Regions from separate parts of the Rhizobium sp. 01T417 genome, predicted to be linked through region 2. Evidence: predicted binding sites of a transcription regulator. Region 2 holds the regulator's gene; each other region holds the start of a gene.

Evidence for each region. Region 2 encodes PhoB, which activates phosphate uptake and scavenging genes when phosphate is short. Its sites were predicted from a motif close to TGTCATNNANCTGTCAT; they were not measured.
Region 1: a site for PhoB is predicted at 2,112-2,128, ahead of AC1DPR_RS02615 (NAD-glutamate dehydrogenase). Genes of this name have one in related genera too.
Region 3: a site for PhoB is predicted at 2,613-2,629, ahead of AC1DPR_RS17670 (DUF1045 domain-containing protein). Genes of this name have one in related genera too.

The regions. Positions count from the first base shown of each region.
Region 1 is NZ_JBFTQH010000002.1:90,098-97,144, forward strand. Features, by position in the region: gene AC1DPR_RS02615 (NAD-glutamate dehydrogenase) at 1-1,925, opposite strand, end outside; gene pdxY (pyridoxal kinase PdxY) at 2,180-3,055, shown strand; gene AC1DPR_RS02625 (carbonic anhydrase) at 3,118-3,759, shown strand; gene AC1DPR_RS02630 (lytic murein transglycosylase) at 3,821-4,639, opposite strand; gene AC1DPR_RS02635 (aspartate-semialdehyde dehydrogenase) at 4,810-5,844, opposite strand; gene AC1DPR_RS02640 (hypothetical protein) at 5,958-6,209, opposite strand; gene AC1DPR_RS02645 (OpgC family protein) at 6,199-7,047, opposite strand, start outside.
Region 2 is NZ_JBFTQH010000003.1:330,577-337,623, reverse strand. Features, by position in the region: gene AC1DPR_RS05490 (Hsp33 family molecular chaperone) at 1-904, opposite strand, end outside; gene argF (ornithine carbamoyltransferase) at 997-1,914, opposite strand; gene AC1DPR_RS05480 (aspartate aminotransferase family protein) at 1,957-3,153, opposite strand; gene AC1DPR_RS05475 (GcrA family cell cycle regulator) at 3,582-4,115, shown strand; gene phoB (phosphate regulon transcriptional regulator PhoB) at 4,209-4,892, opposite strand; gene phoU (phosphate signaling complex protein PhoU) at 4,929-5,642, opposite strand; gene pstB (phosphate ABC transporter ATP-binding protein PstB) at 5,686-6,501, opposite strand; gene pstA (phosphate ABC transporter permease PstA) at 6,516-7,047, opposite strand, start outside.
Region 3 is NZ_JBFTQH010000017.1:22,541-29,587, reverse strand. Features, by position in the region: gene AC1DPR_RS17685 (nucleotidyltransferase family protein) at 1-240, opposite strand, end outside; gene uraD (2-oxo-4-hydroxy-4-carboxy-5-ureidoimidazoline decarboxylase) at 296-793, opposite strand; gene puuE (allantoinase PuuE) at 793-1,716, opposite strand; gene AC1DPR_RS17670 (DUF1045 domain-containing protein) at 1,816-2,538, opposite strand; gene AC1DPR_RS17665 (NAD(P)/FAD-dependent oxidoreductase) at 2,652-3,830, opposite strand; gene mnmC2 (tRNA (5-methylaminomethyl-2-thiouridine)(34)-methyltransferase MnmC2) at 3,829-4,545, shown strand; gene AC1DPR_RS17655 (response regulator) at 4,535-7,047, opposite strand, start outside.

The sequences.
Region 1 (7,047 bases), on a different contig from region 2:
GAGACGATCAGCCGGTTGAAGGTGTCATTGTCAATCAGCCCGCCGAACGCTGCAAGGAAGGCTTCTTCCAAGGTTGCTCCGTGGCGGTGAAGGTCGATCTCGATACCGCCTCGGGCCTCGAGCTCCATGTCGTGCAGCACGACCAGCTTTTCCGAGCCGCCGGGTAGGGTGACATCAATATCGAATGTTCCTTCGCTGATGACATTAAAGCCGAGGTTTTCAAGCAATGGCACGCGGCGGGACAAAGCGAGCTGGCCGCCGGAATGGAAAATCTTCAGGCACAGCAGTTCGATCCCATCCTTTTCCCGCGTGTAGAACGCAATACGGATTGGTTCGCCAGCCGCGCAGGCGGCGATGTCCTCGAGATCATAGTAGGTCTCTTCCGGCGGGAAGAGATCCTGGAAGGCATGGCTTACCTGCAGGCGCGGCGCCTTCGGTCCGGCAAGCGCCTCGAAGCGGTCATCCCAGCGCGCGGTGATCGCGCGGATGGCCTCCTCCAGCTTTGCCTGTGGCACGCGTGGGGTTTTGCCTCCGGACCGACCGATGATGAAATGGACGCGCGCAACTCCGCCTTCGGGGAAGGCCGGGTAGTAGGCCGAGACACGGCCGTCATAGACGGTCTTCAGATAGGCTCCGATCTTCTCACGCACGATCGAATCGTACTCTTCGCGCGGCACATAGACGATCACGGAAACGAAACGATCGAAGTGATCGATGCGCGGCAGCGCCCGCACGCGCGGCCGATCGGCGAGATCATTGATCTGTTCGGCAAAGCTCGCCAGAAGCGTCGTATCGATCTGGAAGAGGTCGTCGCGCGGATAGGATTCCAGCGTGTTGTCCAGCATGCGGCCGGAGTGGCTCATGGGGTCAAAGCCGAAATGTTCCTTCACTCGTTCGATCTTGGAGCGGAGCAACGGGATATCGCTGGCGAGCGACGTGTAGGCAGTGGAGGTGAAGAGACCGACGATGCGCAACTCGCCGGTCACATTCCCGTTGGTATCGAAGCGCTTGACACCGACATAGTCCATATAGGCGCGGCGATGGACAATCGACTTGACGTTGGCCTTAGTGACGATCAGGAAATCCGGACCATCGAGGAATGCCAGAATTTCAGGCGTGGTCGTAACGGCGTCCCTGCCGGTGCGCAGAACGAGTACGTCTGGGTTGGAGAGAATGCCGAGACCGGTGCCCTTGTCGCGCTCAACCTTCGCGCTCGCGCCCTTTCCGGAATAGACATATTCGCGCATTCCGAGGAAGGTGAAGTTCGCGTCGCGCAGCCACGTCAGGAAGGCAAGCGCTTCATCCCTTTCCGCTTTCCGGCGGCTGGCATTGTAAGCGGAAAGCTCATCGATCACGGTTCCGAGCTTGTCCAGCATGGGCCTCCAGTCGGAAACCGTCACGCGCACCTGCTCGACCACCGTCTTTATCCGCTTGACGAGGTCTGCGGCCTGGGCTGTCGTTAGAGGGGCAAGATGCAGCTGGATATGGCTGACGCGATTGGCCGGCTCGCTCGGGAGATCGGCGGAGTAAAGTTCCGGCGCCTTGCCATCCTCCATCACCAGGATCGGATGCACGGCCATGTAGAGGTCGCGATAGCTGCTGGTAACTTCGCCCATTACCGATTCATACAGGAACGGCATGTTGTGGTCGGTGACCGTGAGAACGGATACGGCAACGCCGTCGGGCTCCACATCGGCGATGGTCTCGATGGTGATCCGTGCCGAATTGCTGCCCCAGGCCGCGAGCTCCTTGGCGGAATGGATGGCCGAAAGCGCCAGCATCTCCGGTGTGTAGCGTTCCAGGTCGTCGCCGCTGGCGCGACCGAACAGGAACTCGGGATTGAGGTAGGCTTCCCCCGTTGCCGTCGCGATCTTGGTCGCGCTCTCCAGTTGTTTTTCGCGCTTCGGATTGTTTCGGCCAGCCATCGCAGATACTCCTCATCTCCTCGATTTGGCGCAAGTTAGCAGAAGATTTGACGAAAGAATCTCTAAAAGACGGCATCCCGAGGCAGCTTTCATGCGTTTTTGGCCGCCGGGACGCAAATTTTCGAAAGATTTTTGGTTTGCCGTAAGTACGTGGAAATTCTTGAGGGGCGACGTTGGCATGCCTGCATGAAGGGCAGTTGACAGTGAAGCTGCAAAAAGGGGATCAACACTCATTGGAAGCCGAGTCGAGCATCATGTCGGAAAATGCCGCAGGAACTGTCATCGTTATCTCTAGCCACGTTGTGCGCGGCTCCGTCGGAAATCGTGCAGCGGTCTTTGCACTAGAGACGCTTGGTCACCAGGTCTGGGCGTTGCCGACGATCGTGCTTCCGTGGCATCCCGGTCACGGTCGGTCGACGCGGCTAACGTTCACCGAAAGCGATTTTGACGCGGCTATCGACGATCTCATTCGCGCGCCTTGGATCGGCGAGGTGAAGGCGGTTCTTTCCGGCTATTTCGGCAATGCCGCGCAGGCGCGCTCGGTTGCTCGGCTCGTGACGGCTTTGCGCGAGCACAAGCCGGACCTGCTCTATGTTTGCGATCCGGTCATGGGGGATCTGGGTGGTCTCTACGTACCACAGGCAACGGCGGAGGCGATCAGGGATCATCTGATACCACTGGCTTCGCTTGCGACGCCCAATCGATACGAACTGGCCTGGCTTGTAGGTGCCCCGCTGGAGGACAATACGGCGATTATGGACGCCGCCCTGTCGCTGGGGCCCTCCCGCATGCTGGTGACGTCAGCGGTGCCGATGATGGCCGGCGGCACAGGGAACCTCTATCTTTCGGGGCGTCATGCGCTGCTGGCGGAGCATCGCCTTATCGACAAGCCGCCGAATGGTCTCGGAGATCTACTTGCCGCGCTGTTTCTGTCGCGACTTCTTTCCGGCATGGAGGACGAGAAGGCGCTTCAGCTTGCAACGGCAAGCGTCTACGAGGTGCTTGCCCGCGCCGTAAAGCGGGGCAGCGATGAATTGACGCTGGCAAGCGACTCGTCGAGCCTGGCAACGCCGATGGCGATGGTCCAGATGCGGCGCTTGATGCATCCGGCGCAAAGGCGCAAAAGCTGACGACGCTTCCTATCTTGCAGTGCGATATTGATCTTGCCGGGCGCAAGCTGTAATCGAAGATCATGCAGCGTTTTCCAAACACCCTTCTCGACGGTTATCGCAACTTTATGAACGGGCGTTACACGGACGCCCGTGATCGCTATAAAGCGCTGGCCGAGCACGGCCAAAACCCAAGTACGCTGGTGGTCGCATGTTCGGATTCGCGCGCTGCGCCCGAGCTGATATTCGATGCCGGTCCCGGCGAACTGTTCGTCATCCGCAACGTGGCCAATATGGTGCCGCCCTACGAGCCGGACGGCCATTTCCATGCCACCTCGGCTGCGCTGGAATTCGCGGTTCAGGCCTTGAAGGTTACGGACATCGTGGTCATGGGTCACGGGCGCTGTGGGGGCATCAGGGCCGCTCTCGACCCAAGTGCCGAACCCCTTTCACCCGGTGACTTTATCGGACGCTGGATGTCGCTCGTGAAGCCTGCCGCAGAGCAGATCGGCGCCAACGATGTCATGACGCCTTCCGAGCGTCAGACCGCGCTCGAGCGCGTATCGATCCGCAACTCCATTGAGAATCTCAGGACCTTCCCGAACATCAAGGCATTGGAGGAGGAAGGCAAGATCGCGCTTCACGGTGCCTGGTTCGACATCTCGACCGGCGAACTCTGGGTGATGGATTCCGAAACTCGCGACTTCATTCGCCCGGACGTCTAAGCCCAAAACAAAAAAAGCGCCGAAGTTCGGTTCGGCGCTTTTGGCTTACGCTACGCTGTTCTCAATTTCCGTCTATCTGCTGTCCAATGTAGGCGATCGCCTGCTGATAGACCGTCGCCGCGTTCCAGCCGGCGATGGCCGCGAAGTTGGGCTCGCCCGGCTGATAACCCGCACCGGCCTGCCAGCCATGGCCCTTCAGGAAGTTGGCAGTCGAGGCAAGCGCGTCAGCGCGAGAACCGACCATATCGACGCGGCCGTCGCCGTCGCCATCGGCGCCGAAGCGCACGACATTGCGCGGCAGGAACTGCGTCTGGCCGATTTCACCATGCGCTGCTCCACGCGCCTGCGTATTGAGATAACCCTCAGAGACCAGCTGCAGCGCGGCATAAAGCTGGTCGGTGAAATAGTCGGAGCGACGGCAGTCATAGGCGAGCGTGGAGACGGCCGACAGCGTATGCTGGTTGCCCATGTAGCTGCCGAATCCGGTTTCCATGCCCCAAATCGCGATCAACGGGCCGGCAGGAACACCGAAGCGACGCTCGATCGATGCAAAAAGAGCTGCATTGGAGCGCTTCATGCTCTTGCCGCGCGAGATGATCGCGGCACCACCGCGCTTCTGCATGAAGGCATCAAAGGAAAGCTTGAAGCTCTTCTGGCCGCGGTCGGCGGCAATGGTCGGCCTGTTGTAGGAGACGTTTGCGAAGGCGCGATCCAGAACCGAGGGGCTGACACCGTTTGCAACGGCTTCTTGCTTGAACTCGTCCACCCAGGCGTTGAAGCCGGCGCCGTTGTTGCCGCACTGGGCTGCCGTGGCGGCTGCAGGAACTGCGTGGAGCATGCAGGCGGCGGCAGCTGCCAGCAAAAATTTCGTCATGCGCATGGAGATATCCCGATCTGACTGGCCTTCAAACCGGGCCAGCGGCCCCGCTTTCGGCAATATTGTCACCGTCTTTGATTTGGCAAGCGCGGGAAGCCGAAACGACCAACCCGCGCCAAGAAAAGCCCTTACCTTATTTAGCCGGGCTTAACAAACCATAGTTAACAACTGGTTCAGGCTGCCTGCTTGCGCGGCTTCACAAGTCCGCGATTGACAAGCAACTCGGCGATCTGGATCGCGTTCAGAGCGGCACCCTTGCGGAGGTTGTCGGAAACCACCCACATATTCAGGCCGTTCTCGACCGTCGCGTCCTCGCGGATGCGCGAGATAAAGGTCGCGTCTTCGCCAGCGGATTCGTAAGGCGTGATGTAACCACCGTTCTCGTGCTTGTCGATGACGAGGCAGCCGGGAGCTTCGCGCAGAATGTCGCGTGCCTGATCGGCCGTGATCTCGCTTTCGAATTCGATGTTGACCGATTCAGAGTGGCCGATGAAGACTGGAACGCGAACTGCCGTGCAGGTCACCTTGATCTTCGGGTCGAGCATCTTCTTGGTCTCGGCGAGAACCTTCCACTCTTCCTTCGTGTAGCCGTCTTCCATGAAGACGTCGATGTGCGGGATGACGTTGAAGGCAATACGCTTCGTGAACTTCTTGTTCTCGATCGGATCCGCGACGAAGACGGCGCGCGTCTGGTTGAACAGCTCGTCCATACCGTCCTTGCCAGCGCCGGAAACGGACTGGTAGGTCGAAACGACGACGCGCTTGATCTTGGCGAAGTCGTGCAGCGGCTTGAGAGCGACGACAAGTTGCGCAGTCGAGCAGTTGGGATTTGCGATAATGTTGCGCTTGCTGAACTGGGTTACGGCGTCCGGGTTCACTTCCGGAACGATCAGCGGCACGTCTGCGTCGTAACGCCACGCCGAGGAGTTGTCGATGACAACGCAGCCCTGGGCGCCGATCTTGGGCGACCACTTCTTGGAAACTTCGCCGCCGGCCGACATCAGGCAGATGTCCGTGTCGGAGAAATCGTAATTCTCGAGGTTGGCGACCTTCAGCGTCTTGTCGCCGTAGGACACTTCGGTGCCCTGCGAGCGCGCGGACGCAAGCGCCACGACTTCATCGGCAGGAAAACCGCGCTCGGAGAGGATATTGAGCATTTCCCGGCCAACATTCCCGGTCGCTCCCGCAACTGCAACTTTAAAACCCATTTCTCAAGCTCTCTTTCTCTTCTCTCCTCTTGTCCGGTGAGGGGGAAAGCGCGCAAATATCGCGGCTTCCTTGTCCCCAGCCGGGCCGGGGAGAGAGCGGCAGGCCAGAGACGTCAGACGGTTTTCGTCGTCGTTTTGGCCTTGGTTTTGGAAGAAACCGGAACGGCAATATCCATCCCGGCACCTTGTGCCCGGTCATTGCATGCAGCAATTGCGTGTGCGTCGCGAACCATGGATATTCCTTTTCCGCCGTTGCTCTTAGAAGGTTTTCCACAGGAGTCAAGGTTTTTGCGATCAGATGCGGCGGCGTGGCGGCGGACTTGCGATCTTCCAGCAGCCTGATGCCACCGCCGTCTAGCGCCGATCCCGCGAGCGATCGATGCGGACAGGAACCGGCACCAGCGTTCGGTTGGGCAACCTGTTTCGGCCGCCTGTCTCGAGCTTGCGCTTACGCTCAAGATGGTAGGCGTAGGCAAACTGGATGGCGATGCCGATAACCACGAAGACCGGGCCGACGATCCGGTCGTGGTTGTTGATGTAGAGCACCACCTGGCCAACCATCGCCAGAATGGTGCCGGCGACAAAGATGTTCAGCGAGTGGCGGCCGAGAATGGTCAGCGGATTGTCTGCGGACCGGCGAAGCAGGCGCGAGATTGCCGGAATATTGATGACGAGATACGTCAGCGCCAGAACGTGCAACAGTCTTGGCAGGGACAGGAAAGTTTTGTCGAAACCGGTCAGCACCGGCGGCAGACCGAGCGCTGCCAACGCAGTCCCGAAGCTCCAGAGTTGACCGACCACCCAGGCGAAGGACAATGCGACGTAAGCGGCGGCAGCAGCAAAAAGGACCGGGTGCTGCGGCAGTTTGCCGCCGCGGCAGACATGCATCATACCGACGATGCCGATCGTGAAGAGGAACTGCCAGGACAGTGGATTGAGGAACCAATAGCCCTCGATCAGCATGTTATGGGGCGCAATATCATAGGTGCCTGCAAAGAGCCAAACGGTGCCGGAGACGGCCAAAGCGAGAAGAGGGCTTGCCGCGTTGAGCAGAAGGATGACTGGCACCATCAGCATCAAGGCCCCATACATCGGGAGGATGTTGTTGTAGCCGATCTGATGTCCCAGCAGCACGAGCGAGGGAATACCAGCCTTCAGATTGGTGAGGACGGCAAGAATGTTGATCTCGCACAGCAGGCCGGG
Region 2 (7,047 bases):
TGGCATCAATTTCCTCCGCCGAGAAGCCCTTCAGCACCCCCTTGATCTTTTCGCGGGAACAGCTGCACCGATCGAAGACCTCGCGCGGTTCGTAGACGCGAACCCCACGCTCGTGGAACAGACGATATAGCAGCCGCTCGGTGCCGACTTGCGGATCCGTCAGTTCGTCGGCGTCGATCGTGTCGACGAGCGAGCGGGCTTCCATCCAGGCATCGTCTTCCTTGTGGGTGCCGCCAGTCCTATCGCCGTCGCCGCCGTGAAGATCCGGCTGGCGCATGCGCTCCGGCGCTTCCGGCAGGAACTGGGCGACAAGACCGCCAGCCCGCCAGCGGTGGCGCGGCTTGCCCGCGTCGTCGCGATCGAAGAGTTCGGCAGCAGCAAGACGCACCCGCGTCGGGATCTGCTCAGACTGGCGGAAATAGGTGCCGGCAATCTCTTCAAGGGTCGCACCGTCGAGCGCAACGATACCCTGGTAGGGTTGGGAAAACTTGCCCTGATCGATCGTAAAGGCCAGCATGCCCTTGCCGAGAAGCTGTTCGGGCTCGATCTGCCCTGCCGCAACGGCCCTGTCGAGGAGGCCCTGGTTGAAGCGTGCGTAGGCACGCACGTTCTCAGGCGTCGAGAAATCGCAAACAAGCAGGTCCACCGGGCCGTCGCCCTTGGTCTGGACCGTGAACTTGCCTTCAAATTTCAGCGACGTGCCGAGCAGCACCGTCAGCACAACGACTTCGGCAAGAAGCCGCGCGACGGGCGCAGGATAGCGATGGCGCTCGAGGATCGCGTCCAGCATCGGCCCGAGCTGGACGGCGCGACCGCGCACATCCAGTCCCTCAACCTGAAACGGAACGACATGATCATCGCCGGCGAAATTGAATTCGCCGAGGGTGGCTGCAGGTTCTGCCATGGTCTTCTCCTAGTCTGAGAGCGGCAGACAAGGGTGTCCATCCGCTCGCACGGCCACCGGGCCTTCCGGCCAAACGTGGCGTCCAGTATGGTTCAGATCGCGCCCAGGCACCAAGCAAGAATCGACTTCTGCGCATGAAGACGGTTTTCCGCTTCATCGAAGACCACGGATTGCGGGCCGTCGATCACCTCGTCCGTAACTTCCTCACCACGATGGGCGGGCAGGCAATGCATGAACAATGCATCCTTGTCGGCCTGCGCCATCAAAGCCGAATTGACCTGATAAGGCTGGAATACGTTGTGACCACGGGCCCGATGTTCCTGATTCATGGAGACCCAGGTATCGGTCACCACACAATCGACGCCGGCGACCGCACGGTCTGCATCATGGTAAAGCATGATTTCGGCGCCCTCATTGCGGGCCCAGTTCAGATAGTGATCCTTTGGCTCGGAACCAAGGGGCACCGCCATATTCATGCGGTAGCCAAAACGCGCGGCTCCTTCGACCAACGAATGCAGCACGTTGTTGCCGTCGCCGGTCCAGGCGATCGTCTTGCCCTTGATCGGGCCGCGGTGCTCTTCGAAGGTCATGACATCAGCCATGATCTGGCAGGGGTGCGTATCATCCGTCAATGCGTTGATGACAGGAACGGTTGCATGCTCGGCGAGCTCCAGCATGCGGGCATGATCAGTCGTGCGGATCATGATCGCGTCGACATAGCGCGACAGCACCTTGGCCGTGTCACCGATCGTCTCGGCGCGGCCAAGCTGCATTTCTGTGCCCGACAGGAACAGCGTCTCGCCCCCGAGCTGGCGCATGCCAACGTCGAAGGACACGCGGGTGCGCGTCGAGGGCTTTTCGAAGATCATCGCCAGCATCTTGCCTGATAGCGGCTTGTCGCCCTGCCCGGCCTTGAAGGCCTGTTTGCGCGAGATTGCGTCATCCATGATGAGCCGTAGGTCGGATGCCGCGACGGCGGAGAGATCGAGGAAGTGTTTGGGGGAAGCCATTATCGTTACCTATCACGCCCGCCTTCCGACAGGCACTATTCATTAAGCCGTCTTCTTGACCTTCGCAGCGCGCACGCTTTCGGCGGCGCGTTCGAGGCGGGCAAGGCCCTCGCGGGCTTCGTCAGCAGTGACGACCAGAGGCGGCAGAAGACGAATGACATTGTCGCCAGCGGGTACGCCGAGCAGATGGGCGTCACGGATCGCCTGCAGCAGTTCGGAGGACGGCACGGCGGCCTTGACGCCGAGCAGCAGCCCCTCGCCCTTGATATCCTCGATGATATCAGGATAGCGATCCTTGAGCGAGGCCAGCCCTTGGCGGAATACCAGCGAGACGTCACGCACCTGCTGCAGGAAGCCCTCCGCGAGGATCACGTCGAGCACGGCACTGCCAACTGCCATGGCGAGCGGATTGCCGCCATAAGTGGAGCCATGCGTGCCGGCCTTCATGCCGGAAGCGGCCTCTGCCGTGGCAAGGCAGGCTCCGAGCGGGAAGCCGCCGCCGATGCCCTTGGCAACCGCCATGATATCGGGGGTAGCGCCTGACCACTCATGCGCAAAGAGCTTGCCCGTGCGGCCCATGCCGGTCTGCACTTCATCGAAAATCAGCAGCAGACCATGCTCGTCGCAGATCGCGCGAAGTGCCTTCAGGAACTCGTTCGTCGCCGGGCGGACGCCGCCTTCCCCCTGAATAGGTTCGATGAGGATCGCGGCCGTTTCATTTGTGATGGCGCTGCGGAGTGCATCGAGATCACCGAACGGCACCTGATCGAAGCCAGGCGCCTTGGGACCGAAGCCTTCGAGGTATTTCTCCTGGCCACCGGCGGCAATCGTCGCCAGCGTACGGCCATGGAAGGCGCCTTCAAAGGTGATAATATGGAACCGCTCGGGATGGCCCTTGGAAAACTGATAGCGGCGCGCGGTCTTGATCGCGCATTCCAAGGCTTCCGCGCCGGAGTTCGTGAAGAACACCTTATCGGCGAAGGTCGCATCGGTCAGCCGCTTTGCCAGTGTTTCCTGACCCGGGATCTCATAGATGTTGGACAGATGCCAGACCTTGTCGGCCTGCTCCTTCAGCGCGCCAACCACATGCGGATGGCTGTGGCCAACGGAGGTGACGGCAACGCCCGCGCCGAAATCAAGATATCGCTCGCCCGTTTCGCTGATCAGCCACACGCCTTCTCCTCGCTCGAACCGCAGCGGGGCACGAGAGTAGGTGTCGTAAAGCGCGGCTTCAGCCATGGCGCGATCTCCTATCAGCAATCATCAGCAGCCGGACTCCGGCTAAGGAAAGCAGGTCCGGAAAATTAAAAATGCCGCCTTTCGGCGGCGAGCAGCACTATTTACTTTTCGCACTGCAATGTCAACAAAACTGAGGTTTCGCTGCATGCGTCAAGCAGCCATCCCGAGGCGCTCGACCTATCAACAACTATGTTGCATAAATGACTCTCACGCCCAGCAAGTTGGGGAAAACTTGAAAATCGATTCCCCGAGATTCAACCGACTCTTGTCACGGAGTCGGCCTCACACTAGGTTAAAACTCAATTACTAGGCTGCATGCGGCGGAACTAGTCACCAAAATTTGAGTAAGCGTTTCTTGCCTCGGATACGTCCGTGGCAACGGTGAAGGATTCTGCCTACACCAACGCTAATAAGGCGGAGACAGGGGCATGAACTGGACAGACGAGCGCGTTGAAAAACTGAAGAAGCTGTGGTCCGAAGGCCTGAGCGCCAGCCAGATCGCAGCACAACTTGGCGGTGTAAGTCGTAACGCCGTCATTGGTAAAGTCCATCGTTTGAGTCTGCCCGGCCGTGCCAAGGCCGGCGGTTCGACGACCACCGTCAGAACCCCCAAGCGCACGACTTCGGCGCCCCGCGCCACGAACTACGCCTCGCGGATCACCACACGCACCGTTACCCGCCAACAGGGCGCGACGATGCTCAAGGAAGAGATCGAAATCGATACGGTGGAGGAAGTCCGCTTCCGTCCGGCCGCAAATGTAATCGTTCCGATTTCTCGCCGCCTTGGCCTCACCGAGCTCACCGAGCGCACCTGCAAGTGGCCGGTCGGCGATCCGCTCAATGACGACTTCCACTTCTGCGGTTGCGAGTCCCCGGACTCTTCCCCGTATTGCACGTATCATCAGCGCATGGCCTACCAGCCGGTCAACGAGCGCCGCAAGGCCGCTAACCGGGTCGCCTGACCCGGAAGCCGGATAAGGAATAAAGAAAACGGGCCCTCGCGGGCCCGTTTTTCGTTGTAAGGGAAAGACCTCTCAGGCTCTCGCCTGAAAGGATCAGGCTTCCATCGAATAGCCGGCACCGCGCACGGTGCGGATGACGTCCTGCATGTTGGAAAAGTTCAAAGCCTTGCGCAGGCGGCCGACATGGACGTCAACAGTACGCTCGTCGACATAGATGTCGTGACCCCAGACGCCATCGAGCAACTGCGAGCGCGAGAAGACGCGGCCGGGCGATGCCATCAAGAACTCGAGAAGGCGGAATTCGGTCGGGCCGAGGCGGACTTCGCGGCTCTTGCGGTGAACGCGGTGCGTCTCGCGATCCAGCTCGATATCGCCGCACTTCAGCAGCGTCGAGAGCACCTCGGGCTTGGCACGACGCAGCATCGCCTTGACGCGAGCGACAAGCTCCGGCGTCGAGAACGGCTTGACGACGTAATCGTCAGCACCGGTCGAGAGGCCGCGAACCCGTTCGCTTTCCTCGCCACGGGCGGTCAGCATGATGATCGGCAGGCGCTCGGTTTCCGGCCGCATGCGCAGGCGGCGGCAGAGCTCGATGCCAGACACGCCCGGCAACATCCAATCGAGGATGAGAAGGTCCGGCGTGCGTTCCTGAAGCCGGATCTCGGCCTCGTCGCCGCGCAGGATGGTATCGACCTCAAAGCCTTCGGCCTCAAGGTTATAGCGGAGAAGCACGCTCAGCGCTTCTTCGTCTTCAACGACAGCTACTTTAGGGATCATTCGTTTCGGTCTCCTGGGGGCGCGGTCGCGGAATGACTATTCAGTGACTGCGCCGACGGTGTTGGCGGTATCGTCCTTCGGACGTTCGCCTTCCGGCTGGGCACCGGTGGCCATGTAGTAGATCGTTTCGGCAATGTTGGTGGCGTGGTCGCCGATGCGCTCGATGTTCTTGGCGCAGAACAGAAGATGCGTGCAGCTGGTGATGTTGCGCGGATCTTCCATCATGTAGGTGAGCATTTCACGGAACAGCGAGGTGTACATCGCGTCGATTTCCTCGTCGCGCTCACGGACCGATTTTGCTTTGTCGGCAGCACGGCTCGTGTAGACGTCGAGGACTTCCTTGAGTTGGACGAGGGCGAGCTCGGACAGGTGCTCGAGGCCGCGGGCGAGCTTGCGCGGCACGCCGGCGCTCTGTACGGCAATGACGCGCTTGGCAGTGTTCTTGCCCAGGTCGCCGACGCGCTCCAGGTCTGCCGCGATGCGGATGGAGCCCATGATCTCGCGAAGATCGGCCGCCATCGGCTGGCGGCGGGCGATCGTGACGATCGCCTTGTCGCCGATCTCGCGCTCCGCGTGGTCGAGGATCACATCGTCCGAGATGACCTTCTGGGCAAGAGCCGTATCGCCGTTTACGAGCGCGCGTACGGCATCCGAGACCATCTGCTCGGCCAAGCCGCCCATTTCCGAGATACGGCGGGACAGGAACTTCAAATCATCGTCGTAGGCAGAAAAGATATGTGTCGATGCCATAGGGCTCATCCTTGAATATCGTAAGTGCTACCGAGACGGCCGATCAACCGAAGCGGCCCATGATGTAGTCCTGGGTGCGCGGATCGTCCGGGTTGGTGAACATCTTGTCGGTGTCATTCTCCTCGACGAGGTTGCCAAGGTGGAACATGGCTGTGCGCTGCGAAACACGGGCGGCCTGCTGCATCGAGTGCGTCACGATGACAATCGTGTAGTTCTCGCGGAGCTCGTGGATGAGCTCCTCGACCTTGGCCGTTGCAATCGGATCGAGTGCCGAGCATGGCTCGTCCATCAGGATGACTTCGGGGCTGACGGCGACGGCGCGGGCGATGCAGAGGCGCTGCTGCTGACCACCGGAAAGACCGGTGCCGGCTTCGTGAACGCGATCCTTCACCTCATTCCAGAGGCCGGCGCGCTGCAGGCTGTGTTCGACGATCTGGTCCATGTCGGCCTTCGACTTGGCGAGCCCATGGATACGCGGACCGTAGGCGACGTTTTCGTAGATCGTCTTCGGGAACGGGTTGGGCTTCTGGAACACCATGCCTACACGCGCGCGAAGCTCCACAACGTCGATATCCGGATCGTAGATATCTTCGCCATCGAGCGTGATCTTGCCAGTGACGCGGCAACCGTCGATCGTGTCGTTCATGCGGTTCAGGCTGCGCAGGAAGGTGGACTTGCCGCAACCGGATGGGCCAATCAGGGCGGTCACCGTGTTTTCACGGATGTTCAGCTTCACGTCGAACAGCGCGCGCTTCTCGCCGTAGTAAACGGAGACGTCCTGGCCGATCATCTTGTAGGGAATGGTGTTCATCTTCTGATCAACCGCTTTCTCAACTGCTGCTTCCGTCAACATGTTCATAATGTTTACTCCGTTTACCAGCGGCGCTCAAAGCGACGACGCAAGAGGATGGCTCCGAGGTTCATGAGGATCAGGAATAGGAGCAGGACGATAATGGCGCCGGAGGTCCGCTCGACGAAGGCGCGCTCGGCTTCATTGGCCCACATGTAGACCTGCACCGGCAGGGCCGTCGAAGGCTCCATGGGCGTCGCCGGAGCATTCGCGACGAAAGCGACCATGCCGATCAAAAGCAGCGGCGCCGTCTCCCCGAGCGCGTGCGCCAGACCGATAATCGTGCCGGTCAGGATACCGGGCATCGCAAGCGGCAGGACGTGGTGGAAGACCATCTGCATCTTGGAGGCGCCGAGGCCGAGCGCGGCCGAGCGGATCGATGGCGGGACGGCGCGAAGCGCTGCGCGGGTCGCGATGATGATCGTGGGCAAGGTCATCAGGGTCAGTACCAGACCACCAACCAGCGACGCTGAACGCGGCAGGCCGGCGAAGTTGATGAAAACAGCAAGACCGAGCAGACCGTAGACGATGGAGGGAACCGCCGCGAGGTTGTTG
Region 3 (7,047 bases), on a different contig from region 2:
GCCGGGCGTCAGCAGATGGATGGACGTACCCAGCATCATCTGTTCCAGTGCGTCCTGCAAGCCGCCCAGCGTCAACAATGTGCTGCCCGGCAGCGCATCCACCAGAATATCCAGATCGCTGTCCGGCCGGTCCTCGCCGCGCGCCACGGAGCCGAAGACACGTGGGTTCGCCGCGTTGAAGCGCTTCGTCACTTCGCGGATCGCCTGCCTGTTCTTCTCCAGCACTTCGGATGGCCTCATGGCGCAACTATAAGTCACGGGCGCAAAAGAGAAAAGCACCAAGGAGCTGCCTGTCTCAACGCCCCGGCAGTATCATCTCAAGGCGCAGAAACGCGATACGCTCGACCTGTGCGGTGGCTGTTTCGAACTCTTCATCGCGCGTGTTGTCGATGCGCTTTTCGAAGGCAGCCAGAATGTCATCCTTGTTCAGGCCCTTAACCGCGATGATGAAGGGAAAGCCGAACTCTTCGACATAGGCCGTGTTGAGCTCGGTGAAGCGGCCATGTTCCGCGGCGCTCAGCCGATCGAGCCCGGCGCCTGCCTGCTCTTTCTTGCTGTCTTCGGTAAGCTCACCCGCTATCGCGAGACGTCCGGCAAGATCGGGATGGGCACGCAGCACGCCGAGCCGCTCCTCCGGACTCGCCGCCCGGAAGATGGCAACGAGCGCCGTGTGGACACGATCCACCGTCAGTTCGTCGCCGACGAAACCGTCGTCATAGGCACGCTCGGCAATGAACGGCGAATGTTCAAAGACACCGCCGTAGCGTGACACGAACTCGTCCCGCGAAAGCATCAGATTGTCTCCGGCTTGTGGTGGGCATGCCAATGCTGCGCGATCTCGATTCGCCTGGGTATCCACACCTTGTCGTGCTTCAGCACATATTCGATGAAGCGTTTCAACGCTGCGGCGCGACCGGGACGACCGACGAGACGGCAATGCAGGCCAACCGACATCATCTTCGGGCTGCCGGCCTTCCCCTCTTCATACAGCGTATCGAAGGCATCCTTGAGGTAAGTGAAGAACTGATCGCCGGAATTGAAGCCTTGCGGCGTTGCAAAGCGCATGTCGTTCGTCTCGAGCGTATAGGGTATGATCAGGAACGGGTTGTCATCGACACCCTTCACCCAAAACGGCAGATCGTCGGCATAAGAGTCAGAGGAATAAAGGAAACCGCCCTCTTCCATGACGAGGCGCAGCGTGTTGTCCGAAGGCTTGCCTTGGTACATTCCGTAGGGACGTTCGCCGGTCAGTTCCGTGTGGAGGCGCACGGCTTCCTGGATATGCTTGCGCTCGACGTCTTCCTGGAAGTCCTTGTACTCAAGCCAGCGGTACCCGTGGCTGGCGATCTCCCAACCGGCTTCCTTCATGGCCGCGACCGCCTCCGGGTTGCGCGCCATAGCAAGCGTCACCCCATAAACGGTGGCCTGAACCTTGAGCTCCGTGAACATGCGCCACAAGCGCCAGAACCCGGCGCGCGAGCCATATTCGTAAATCGATTCCATATTGAGGTTTCGCTGACCCGGCCAGGACGCGGCACCGACAATTTCCGACAGAAGGTTTTCGGAGGCAGGATCGCCATCGAGAATGCAGCTTTCGCCGCCTTCTTCGTAATTGATAACGAACTGAACGGCCACGCAGGCATCGCCCTGCCACTTCGGGTCGGGCGTGTTGCGACCGTAACCGATCAGATTGCGCGGATAAGTTTCGGATACCATGAAATCACCTTCCTGAAAGTCGGCGAAACGGTAGCATCCAGAGAAGGAATGTCGAGACGGAAAGTACGCAACAGAGTTTTGCCTTTGCGGCGCAAACTCTTAGGCCAGTGTAGGAACACGATCTCGACGTGCGCTGACCTTGCCCATCGGATGCAGCGAATGCACGCTAAACGGCCCGCCATTCCCCTCTTCGACCATCAGCGCGACATTGGCGACCTTGACGGGATCGGCGAGGACTGGCTCGAAGGCGTTCCGAAGCGCCTGCTCGACCCGTGGCATGTCGCAGTGGCTGACAGGACCGGTCAGCGGCATATGAAAGCGAAACTCGTCCATCACAAAAGGGCTGCCCCAGCGATACAGATTGGCGAACTGCGCCGCCGACAGGCCACCCGGGTCCGTCCGCTCGATTTCTGCCTCGCTCAACGGCGCCCGGAATCGGTCGAACTCTTGAACGACGGCACTGGAAAGATAGTGGACATGTTCGCAAGGCCGCGACGGAACGAGACTGTAGAATACACCGAGCCTCGCCACCTCAAGCTGATGGATGTGAAACGGCGTCAGCGTTCCACAGAAGCGCATCAGATCCCGCAGAAGTTGCGCCTCCGTTACGTCGGCGGCGAGGCGGAAGGGCGCCTTCAGAACACCTTGGAAGCCATAGCGGCGCGGTAGCGCCGTATGGAAGGCAATCTCGTGAATGCTCAGGCCGCGGATCGCTGTCGGCTCGACCATCTCGCCAGAGAACACGTTTCGACCCAACCAGTTTGCAGCCACGTGCGAAAGCGGGTCGCTCGCAGCGGGTGTAAAGCAAATGGCATAGCGCATCCAATTTCCTCCGTCGAACAAACGGCACAGCCCTCCGTCGGCGCCGCGGTTGCGCTAGCAGATAGGTGATTTGCATGACAGAATAACGAAAGGCAGGAGGTGCTAATTCACGTTTAGCGTGAAGCGACGCAGATGTGATTGGCGAGCAAGAAGCTTTCCGGCAGCGCGAAGGGCGGCTGGCGGCCGGCCGCGAGGTGGATCGCTGCCGCAGCCAGACGGTGCGCCAGGCCGAAGCTGACCTTGAAGCCGCCGGTCAATGCGATCAGGCCGGCATGGTCGGGATGGACGCCGATCATCGGATCACGATCGATCGCTTTCGGCCGCAGACCGGCCCACCGCTCAACAACGGGCGCGCCTCGCAACGCCGGCACCAATTGGGCAGATGCCTCAAGCAGCGCGTCGAGCTGCTCGTCCGTCGAGAATGGTTCGTCGAAGCGATTCTCGCTGGTGCTGCCGACGGCGACATGGCCGCCCTCATGCGCAACGATATACAGCCCGTCGCGAAAGATCGTCGGCAAGGACGGGGCTATGTCGACTTTCAGCAGGGCTGCCTGGCCTTTGACGGGCTGGCCCAGCGGCTTCACAAGGCCACCGGTATACCGCTGCAGCAATGGAAAGGATTGGTGGCCGGCAGCGACAATGCACTGTCTGAAAGCAATGTCACCTGCACTGGTAATCGCAACCTTGCGCTCAAGAGCGAGATCATCGACCGAAACGTTTTCGGCAACGCGGACGCTCCGTGCGTCGCGCAGTGATGCCGCTAGGAGCGCGATGAGCGACCGCGGCGCGACTCTGGCGGCAAGCGTGTCGTGCACGAAGCCGCTTTCACCTGCCGCTGCGTCCAGCCAGTTGTCCTGGGGAGGCTTGTCGAGCACGCGCCAGTGGTAGCGCTGCTCGCCGGCGATCCAGCGATGCTTGGCATCCCGGGAATGACCGAGCGCGATCTCGCGCAAATGCGGCTTCGGCAGCGGAATGAGGCGGCCCGAGCGCCTATAGCCGGCGGAAAGACCGGTCTGCCGTTCCAACGCTGCAATCTCCGCCTCCAGAGAAACGAGCGCATCGAACTGAAATTGCTTCTTGGCATTCCACTTGTCCGGCATGTGCGGCATCAGCGCCCCGAGCAGACCGCCGCTCGCGCCGTGACCAAGCCGGCCGGCTTCGATGAGCCATGCATTGATGCCCAGGCGTTCCGCCTGAACCGCTGCCCATAGCCCCATGATACCGCCACCGATGATCAGCAGGGCAGTCGATGATTGACCGGAACGCGCGGTCGGACTATCGGCTTTTGGCATGACAGATACTGATCCCGAAAAGAGTGCTGGCCCCCACCAGCCGCTGGAGTGGCGCGACGGCGATATGCCCTATTCACCGGCCTTTGGCGACCATTTTTATTGCCAGACCGATGGCCGGCTGGAATGCGGACACGTTTTCCTCGCCGGCAACGGCCTGCCGCAGCGCTGGCAGGATAACGGCGACTTCCTGATCGGTGAGCTCGGCTTCGGCACAGGTTTGAATTTCGCCGAAACGTGGCGGCAATGGAAACTCTTTCGGCGCAACGGGCAGCAACTACACTTCATGTCGTTTGAACTTTATCTGATGCGGCGTGGGGAAATCGACCGTGCGCTTTCTCATTGGGCCGAGATCGACATCGAGCGGCAAGCCCTGGCGGCCGCCTGGCCGGAAACGCCGGAAGCAAGCGTCTTCCTGCGGCTCGATGACCAGACGTCGCTCAGCGTTATCCACGGCCATGCTCTCGAAGGCGTCGCGGCCGCGCAAGCCGGCTTCGATGCCTGGTATCTCGACGGCTTCGCCCCATCGCGCAATGCCGACATGTGGTCTGACGAATTGATGCGCCTCGTCTGCGAGAAGACGAAGCCAGGCGGAACCTTCGCGACCTATGCGGCGGCCGGCTTTGTCCGACGAAACCTGATCGCCGCCGGCTTTGCGGTGGAGCGTCGTGCCGGCTTTGCCGGAAAACGCGAGATGCTCTGCGGCATCAAATCCTAGACCCCGCGTGCTGCTCGCTCGCGCGCAGCCACAGCGCAAGCTTCTCTTCGAGCAGTTCCGGGCTAATCGGTTTTGACATGTAATCGTCCATTCCGGCGTCCAGGCAGAGATCGCGGTCGACCTCCAGCGTATGCGCCGTCACTCCGATGATCGGCACGCGATGACCTTGTACGCGTTCGCGATCGCGTATTGCGCGCGTCGCGTCGTGGCCGTTCATGACAGGCATCGAGACATCCATCATGATGATGCGTGGTGCGCAGCGATCCCATGCCTCGACCGCCTCCTCGCCGTTGCCGACGACGAGAAAACTGAGGCCGGTTTCCTGCAATATCTGCGTAAAGACGATCTGGTTGACTTCGTTATCTTCCGCAACCAGCACGTCGATGAACTCCGCCGGCGGCCATTCGGAAGGCTCAGCTTTGGCGAGCGGAGGCGGCGCTGCCTCCGGAACCGTCTTCCCCGCCGCAGCGATCTGTTTCGTGCGACTTGCCCGCACGACGTCAACGATGGTGTTTCGCAGCACGTTGGCCCGCGCCGGCTTCATCAAATAGGCTTGACCGTTAAGCGCGGCGAACTCTTTCTCCGTCCCGGAAATGTCCATTGAGGTCAGGAAGATGATCGGCAGCCGTTCAAAGCGGCTGTCGGCGCGCAGCTTCCGTGCGATGTCGGCGCCGTTCATGCCCGGCATCTGGTAATCCAGCACGACCGCATCGATCTCGATGCCCAACTCGTTCGCTGCGGCGATTATTGCCATGGCCGCCGGTCCGTCCTCGGCGGCGGCCCCATCGAAGCCCCAGAGGTCCAGCTGCTCGGCCAAAATCTGTCGGTTGACCGCGTTGTCGTCGACGATGAGAACGCGCGCACCCGTCACGTTGACCGGCAAGGGCTTTGGAGCAAGGCGCGCCGCTGCCACGGTGAGAGGCAGGTTTACCGTAAAGACCGAGCCCTCCCCCGGTTCGCTGTCCACCTCGAGGTAGCCGCCGAACAAGTCGACCAGCCCTGCCGTGATGGCAAGGCCAAGCCCGGTTCCCTCATGGCGACGCGTGGAGGATGAGTCGATCTGCGAGAACTTGTCGAAAATGGAGTCGAGCTTGTCGCCCGGGATGCCGATGCCGGTATCCTCGACCCGGATGCGCGCCATGATTTCGTCTTCCGCGCCCGGCGTAAAGCCGACGTCCACAAGGACGTGACCGCGCTCGGTGAACTTTATGGCATTGCCGACGAGATTGGCGATGATCTGGCGGAAGCGGCCGGCGTCACCGATCACGGCCGACGGCAAATCGGGTGCCGCGCGCACCAGCAGCTCTATGTTCTTCTCAGCCGCCTGCGAAGACAGGAGCGTTGTAACGTCCTCGATCGCCTCGACCAAATCGAACGTCGTGCGCCTGAGGGTCATCTGGCCGGCGTCGATCTTGGAGAAGTCGAGAATGTCGTTGATAATCGTCACCAAGGCGTTGCCCGACTTGGCGATGATATCGATGAACGTCTTCTGGCGCGTGTCGAGATTGGTCTTCGCCAGCAATTCGGCCATTCCGAGAACGCCGTTCATCGGCGTTCGGATCTCATGGCTCATATTCGCCAGGAACTCCGACTTGACGCGATCGGCGGCTTCCGCCCGGGATAGCAACCGCTCAAGCTCGGCCTCACGCTGCTTCGCTTCGGTGACATCGGTGAACAGCGCAACCCAGTGCTGCCGCTCGCTGATCGTCGCATCCAGGTTAACCCAGCGCGCTCCGGCGACATGGAACGGCGTCGAAATCGGCTTCTTGGCCGCGATGTTATCGCGCCAGCTCTGCAGGATTTCATCTTCCTGCCCGTGAAAGTCGCCACGTTCGGCGCAAAACCGGAACAGATCGATCCACCCCCGTCCAACTGCGAGATATTCAGGTGGTATGGCGAGGATCTCGCTGAGTGGCTCGCTGGCAAGCAGGATGTTGCCGTCCTGAACGATCAAGAGGCCCTGCGACATCGCCCGTGTCGCGTCCTCCATCAAGTCGCCGAGATGCGCGAGAGCCGCCCGCGTTTCGTGAATTTCCTTCTCCCGCTGGCGGACCGCAGTGACATCAGTATAGGAAAGCAGGACGCGACCGTTGGAAAGGCGGCCGCCCTCGAACAGGACCCGCTTGCCGTTAACCCAGCCCAGTTCTATTGGCGGCTGCTGTTCCGCAGCAAAATGCTTCTCGCGCCGGGCAAGGATCTGCTCCGGCGTGAGCCTGTCCCCATAGCGACCGAGTTGGTGATTGCGACGGATGACGTCGATGAAGGCCAAGCCGTCGAAGCGGTCGTCACGTGGTAGATCCCAGACATCGTAGAACTCGTCATTGGCGTAGAGGACGTTGCGCTCTTCGTCGAGGATCATGACACCGACTGGGAGAGCACGAAGAATGCCTTCAAGATCGTCCGTCAGCGCCCGGCTGCGAGCCAAGTCGGATGCCGAAAGCGTCGGCTTGGCCCCTGTCAGCTGATCGCCGCCGTCTTGATGTGGAGCTGTCCTTTCAAAAA